DNA from 3 places in the Priestia sp. YIM B13489 genome. Region 1 is predicted to be linked to each of the others. Evidence: riboswitches for the same ligand, from Rfam matches in the RefSeq annotation. Region 1 holds a riboswitch; each other region holds the start of a gene.

What was found. A riboswitch is a leader RNA that binds a small molecule or an ion and turns the genes downstream of it on or off. The one in region 1 is predicted to bind thiamine pyrophosphate.
Region 2: linked by a shared signal. The riboswitch ahead of thiT (energy-coupled thiamine transporter ThiT) and the one ahead of tenA (thiaminase II) in region 1 are both predicted to bind thiamine pyrophosphate.
Region 3: linked by a shared signal. The riboswitch ahead of ACFX4W_RS03475 (thiamine phosphate synthase) and the one ahead of tenA (thiaminase II) in region 1 are both predicted to bind thiamine pyrophosphate.

The regions. Positions count from the first base shown of each region.
Region 1 is NZ_JBHZOQ010000053.1:2,641,774-2,644,042, reverse strand. Features, by position in the region: gene ACFX4W_RS19265 (TspO/MBR family protein) at 1-525, opposite strand, end outside; TPP riboswitch at 752-849, shown strand; gene tenA (thiaminase II) at 945-1,634, shown strand; gene ACFX4W_RS19255 (aldehyde dehydrogenase) at 1,663-2,269, opposite strand, start outside.
Region 2 is NZ_JBHZOQ010000053.1:3,932,323-3,934,591, forward strand. Features, by position in the region: gene ACFX4W_RS26140 (ethanolamine ammonia-lyase reactivating factor EutA) at 1-740, opposite strand, end outside; gene thiT (energy-coupled thiamine transporter ThiT) at 897-1,505, opposite strand; TPP riboswitch at 1,538-1,638, opposite strand; lysine riboswitch at 1,813-1,997, shown strand; gene ACFX4W_RS26150 (amino acid permease) at 2,100-2,269, shown strand, end outside.
Region 3 is NZ_JBHZOQ010000036.1:319,064-321,332, forward strand. Features, by position in the region: gene crcB (fluoride efflux transporter CrcB) at 1-207, shown strand, start outside; gene ACFX4W_RS03470 (hypothetical protein) at 255-470, shown strand; TPP riboswitch at 633-734, shown strand; gene ACFX4W_RS03475 (thiamine phosphate synthase) at 857-1,480, shown strand; gene thiO (glycine oxidase ThiO) at 1,464-2,269, shown strand, end outside.

The sequences.
Region 1 (2,269 bases):
TAACTCGTTTAAGCCAAGCAAGTGCTGTATTCCATTTGCTTGAAATACGACAAACACATTGACAATAGTCGCAACAGAAATCCATCCAAGATAAAGCGAAATCGGCAGACGCATAAACCATGTCGTCATTCGAGAATGCTGAATAATGGAATACACAATCATTAATGTGCCTAGAATAAAGAGCATAACTAAAAGAGATAACTTATAGTAATCGTTTTGGAAAATAAAGATCCACGCACTATTTAACAAACAGTTTAGAAAAAACCAAATGCCGATACGTGCATATATTTCCTTTTGATCTTCTCTTGCAAAAAATTGGCGTATAACCCAAATGGTTAATAATAAATAAATAACGCCCCAGATAGCAAAAGCATAACCCGCTGGTGTAAACAACGTAGGAACTTGCGCAGAAGCTTCTCCCGTTGTTTTGCCTCCTATTGGAATGGCATTTGCTAAATAATTCACAAGCAGTGTAATAGCCAAGCCTACTGTATTTAATACAGCATACAAACGAAATTTCGCCATTTTGTTCTCTCCTTTCTTCTATTTATATGGGAGTGTTTCGGAGACGAAAACGGCTCTTCCCTTCATTAATACCTCTTCTTCCCTAAAAATATGCATTTTTAAACAAAAATGATTAAAAATAGCTTTAAGAAATTTCCTCTTTAAGAAAGAAAAGCGGTTAGCACACAATTTCCCATAACGCTTTCTATTTTTCAGAATATATGGTAAGTTAAACTTAGATTAATAGGAAGTCCACTAGGGGTGCCACCGGCTGAGACAAGTTTTCTTGATCCCTTTGAACCTGATCTGGCTCATACCAGCGTAGGAAAGTGGCAATGTTCAGTTTTTTACTGTCCTTTGCCACTCCGTTTATAAACGGAGTGTTTTTTATTTCCTTTATGTGCTTGTTTGTGACTTCCTCATATTAAAGGAGGATTTTGATGTCATTTTCATCTCAATTAAGACAAGAAGCAAACTATATTTACGAAGCCATTTTTAACCATCCTTTTATTAAAGGAATTGCTGAAGGAAACGTGCCAAAAGAAGCGCTTATTCACTACGTTTCTCAAGATTACGAATACTTAACAGCATTTGTTCGCATTTACGGCGCTGCTTTAACAAAATGCCGCACGCGTACCGAAATGGAAGCCTTTAATGCCGGCATTTCTACGGTATTACATAGTGAAGTACACCCTCACAATAATTTTTGTGAAGTAGCAGGCGTACGTTATGAAGACCTTCACACTGAGACGCTTTCACCGACGGCCAGCCACTACATTAACCATATGACAAGTGTTGCGCATACAGGCAGCTTAGCAGAAATCATTGCAGTGCTTCTTCCATGTCCATGGACGTACGTTGAAATTGGCCAGCGCATTACAGAACAAGTAAATCCATCTCCTTCTCATCCTTTTTATGAATGGATTCAGTTTTATAATAATGAAGAAATGAATGGCACAACACAATGGTTTTGTAACAAGCTTGATGAACTCGCCGAACAAGCTACTGAAGAAGAACGTAACCGTATGAAAGATCACTTCATCAAAAGCTGTGAACTGGAGTATTTATTTTGGGAAATGGCATATACCCAAGAAAAATGGCCGCTTTCTCAGCTTTCACTTTCAAAATAACGAAAAAGCCTCCTATCAGGAGGCTCTTTTATTTCAATAGTTTTTTGATCATTTTCAAGCTTTGTTTTTCCGAAGGATAGCGGAATGACAAATCAAACTTGGTTGTTTGAGACAGCATGCTTTTAAAATGAGTGAATGTCTGAAAGCTGTCTTTTCCATGATATTGACCCGTGCCGCTTTCTCCCACTCCGCCAAACGGCAAATATGGCGTAGCGATATGCATAAGCGTATCGTTTATACAGCCTCCTCCAAATGAAAGGCGCTCCGTTATCACGTTTTGCACATCTTCACTTTCTGTAAATAAGTAAAGAGCTAACGGCTTAGCTTTTTCTTGAACTTTATGAATGACTTCGTCTAGTGTTTCATATTCAAGCATAGGAAGAATAGGCCCAAAGATTTCTTCTTGCATAACATCTGATGTCCAGCTTACTTCACTTAACACCGTAGGTTCTATTGTTAGCGTGTTTTTATTGTACCCGCCTCCAACTATAGCATTTCCGTCTTTTAAAAACTCAACTAGCCGAGTAAAATGACGCTCACTGACAATACGGCCGTAGCGGTCGCTTTCAAGTGGATTACTACCGTAAAATTGAGAAATTGCTTCGCGAAGTTTCTCTACAAGCTGCGCTTTCACT
Region 2 (2,269 bases), 1.3 Mb from region 1:
TGAGGAGAAACGAGCAGCGAGGAATTTTGATTCAGCGCTTTTACATAATTCACGGTTTCTTCAGCTAGTAATTGACAGATAGACGAGAGCTTTTCAAATGCTGCTTTTTCACCTTCTCGCAGTGTCAAAGAATTATTTTTCAAAAATTCAGTTAAATGAGACGAAACGTAGGTAACAAGACCGTCTTCATTTAGTCGAATTAATCTCCCGCCTACATGCAGTGTAAACGTTTCTATCACTTTTCCATTTTGACATAAAGCGATGTTAGCAGTGCCTCCTCCTACATCAATATTGGCAATTACTGCATTTGTTTCAGCAGAACGCTCTATTGCTCCCGATCCTTTTGCTGCTAATATTCCCTCTAAGTCAGCGCCGGCTGTTGCAACAACAAAATCCCCAGCATGTTCGGCTAGATAGTGAACGATACTTTCTGCATTTTGCTTTCTGGCCGTTTCTCCTGTGATGATCACAGCACCTGCCTCCACTTGATCTAAGGAGATTCCTGCGTTCTTATACTCTTGTTCTAGTAGTACCGTTAATCTTTGAACATCGATTTCAACATCGTTTAGCATAGGGGTGGTATAGATAGAACTTACATACGTTACGCGACGATCAATAATTTGACAGCCTGGCAGCGTAAACTGATTTTGTTGATTTGCTATTAACAGCTTGCTTACAATCAGTTTTGTTGTGCTTGTTCCGATATCTAAACCTATGCTCGTTATCCATTTCTGTAGCATGCTATCAATCCCTTATCTCGTTTGAATATGGTGATTATCATAAAACAGTTTTTTGAATATTTCACTAACTATGTTATCAAACCTGACACACTTTTGTGTAAACAAAGGTGACAAATGACAAAAAAGACTAAATCTTGGTAGATTTAGTCTTTTTGCTTATGATGAGTGTGATTTAGTTACAATCATTCTTGATGCGGATGGAATTAATAGTGAAAGAATGATTAAGCAGGCTATTAGTGACCCTACCATTGAAATACCGTTCATTGAAAAAGAATACCATAGAGCGGACATACCCTTTGGCGCATATGATCCCCAAAAAATAATGCCCGCAATAAAGTGCCAGAAATACCGTGCGAAGCTGCCGATAACAAGGGATAAAACAATCAAAACAAAAGCTTTTGATCTGTTATTGTTAGCTAAATTTGTTTTAATAGATTGCGAAAAAATACCTCCAAAACCTATAAAAGCAAAAGCCACAATATATTCAATAAACGTTTGTAGCGCTGTTAAAATATAAGCCGTTCCTGTTGCCAACTGCAACAGCCCCCATAATAGACCAGATAGAGCCCCGCCTTTTACTCCCCAGCGAAAGCACATAATAAAAATGGGCACCATGGAGAACGAAATACTCACAGCCGTTGCAATCTTAATGGAAGGCAAAAGATCAAGTAGAAGTGCTAATGCTGCAAAAATAGCTATTTCAATTTTAGCCTGTAAAGGTAATGCTTTATTCACGTTTCTCACTCCTGTTTTTGAATCATTCATATCAAACGGTTTACACAGGAGTAAGCAAATATATGCTACTATTCCCACATTCCTACGCTAGCGTTAACTAACAGGTTCGAAGGGTCTGAACAATTTGTTCACTCTCAGCACGGCGGCTCCCCCTGTGGTACGTTCGGATATTTATGTAGTATTATGACAACATTCATTATACCATATGTAGCAAAATAGATTCGAGAGATTTCAAAGATGTTTCTATTTTCTGAATCTATTTTTTATAATGACAATCGTTTTAGTATTTGGTATACTTCTTTTATGTCAAATGAATATAAAAAACCCTCATCCTAATCGATGAGGTAGAGGTCGCAGTTTTTAATAGTAAAGCAACGGAAATGCAGAGAACATTGAGGATGTTGCTTGAAAGGAAAAATTGCCGAAGTTTAGATCACTTCTCGGTTGATTTAAGCTGGGGCTGTCTCCGAACAGGAACAGAACTGTCACATCATGCGAGTGATGTGAAGAGCTATCTTCACGGAAGGTTGACGCGGTTTTCAGATTTAAAAGCGCGCACATATACTGCGGGCTTTTTTTATGTTATCCCGTCTCTTTCCGTACATTCGAAAGGAGTATTTATCTATGCAAGAGCAGCAAGAATTAAAACGTGGGTTGAAATCTCGCCACTTAACGATGATTTCATTAGGAGGAGCCATCGGAACCGGCTTATTCCTAGCAAGTGGTGGAGCAATTCACACAGCAGGACCTGGGGGAGCGCTTTTAGCTTACGCTATCATTGGTGTCATGGTTTA
Region 3 (2,269 bases), on a different contig from region 1:
CATGCTTATGATGATTCAATATTTTTAATGATTGGCATTGGTTTTTTTGGTGCCTTTACCACTTTTTCAACGTTCAGTGTGGAAACCGTACAGTTAATTCGAGAAAAATCTTATCGGAAAATGCTGGCGTACGTGGGGATTTCAGCATTGGGAACAGTTGGTTTATTTACAGTCGGTTTACTGGCAGGAACGTTTTTATTTAAGTAAAGAGAACGTTTCTAGTAGGGAAAAACAAAAAGACGGAGAAGTAGAGAATGGATAGAAAAGCAGAAGTTTGGAAATACATTTTGTTGATTGTAGCTGTTGCAGGTCAGATCATCGGTTTTTTATTTTTATTTATAAATGTTGTGGCGGCATTTATTTTTTACGGTTTTTATATTCTAACTTTTATTATGTTACTCCTGCTGTTTATATGGGATCGGAAAAAGGAAAAAGACAAGGAAGAATTTGACGACTATACCGATTACTAATCATATAAAAAGCAGAATGATGCGGTGCGCCGGACCTCTTACTTAGTAAAGAAGCTTAAAAGATACATCTATAAAAGGAAGAGAGCCGTAAGAGCATAAAGAGATATTGTATTTACATCTAGTTGTGTTATAATTTTAAGTGCGAAAACAAAATCAATAAATAGCAATCACTAGGGGAGCTTTTTGAAGCTGAGACGAATGTATTTCGGACCCTTTGAACCTGATCTGGTTTGTACCAGCGTAGGGAAGTGGCGATCATGTTTACATAACGATGCATGCTAACCACTCTACGTTGTAGAGTGGTTTTTTTGTATGTAATAAAGCCCTCTACACAAGATGAAGTGGTTGAAATTTCTTTTTATTCTGAACGGAAAGGTTTCGATCATATGGATATTCCTAAATTTCATGTCGTTACAACAGATAAGCAGCCAATTGAAGAGGTTCGGGACATTTTAACGGCTATTGAGCCTTTTGCGGGTGCCATTCATATTAGAGAAAAAAAGAAAACGGCAAAGCAGATTCAATGTTTGCTAGAAAGCCTGCCATTTTGTCTCTCTAAAATTATTGTAAATGACCGAGTTGATGTAGCGCATGCTTTAAAAGCAAAAGGCGTACAGCTTGCCTATCATAGTTTAGATGTTTCGTGTGTTAGAGACGTATTTCCTTCTCTTATTGTCGGAAAATCAGTTCACTCTGTGGAAGAGGCTTTAGAAGCTGAAAAAGATGGTGCTCACTACATTCTATACGGACATATTTATTCAACACATTCAAAAAAAGGATTAAAAAGTCGAGGGGTAGCAGCACTAAAAGAAGTAGTAGATGCTGTACAGATACCGGTTATTGCCATTGGAGGAATTACACCTGTAAATGCCAAAGAGGTGCTTCAAACAGGAGCACACGGTATAGCTGTGATGTCTGGTGTCATGCTTGCGCAAAATCCCCTTAAAGCGATTAAACAATATTCTCATATATGGACATCTGGAGGTGGAGAAAATGAAGCAGCATTATGATGTACTGTTAGTCGGAGGAGGCATAATCAGCTCTTCTATCGCTTATCATTTGTCAAAACAAGGAGCATCAGTGGCCATTCTTGAACGAAATCAAATTGGTTGTGAAGCTTCAAGTGCAGCAGCTGGTATTTTAGGTGCTCAAGCTGAAATTGATGAAGAAGGTCCTCTTTTAGACCTTGCTATTAAGAGCAGAAGCATGTTTCCTGAGCTGGTGAAGGAACTAAAAGAAAAAACGGCCATCGACGTAGAGCTCATTCAAAAAGGCTTATTAAAAGTCGCTGTAACAGAAGAAGATGCACACGTATTAAAGAAAAAAGCTGCTCAGCACCACCGATGGGATGAACATGTAAGATGGATCGATGTAAAAGAAGCGCGTTTGTTAGAACCCGGGCTCTCTCCAGACATATACGGAGCCATTACAATACCGGGGGACGGCCAGCTAGCTCCGGCTAAGTTAACGCAAGCTCTTGCTCATGGAGCCTTGTATCACGGAGCAGATATATTCGAATACTGTGATGTTCATTCTCTTATTATGGAAAATGAAACAGTAAAAGGTGTACAGACGTCCAAAGGCTCTTTTTACGGAGAAAAAGTAGTTATTGCAGCAGGCTCATGGGCTAAACGCTTTATTTCTTCTGAACATTTAGGTCGCGTGTTTCCCGTAAAAGGGGAGTGTATTGCTCTTCGAAGTCATAAGCCGCTGCTTTCTAAAACGATTTTTTTAGATGAGGGTTTTTACTTAGTGCCTAAGACTGGTGGAAGAATCGTAATCGGGGCAACTAAGCTACA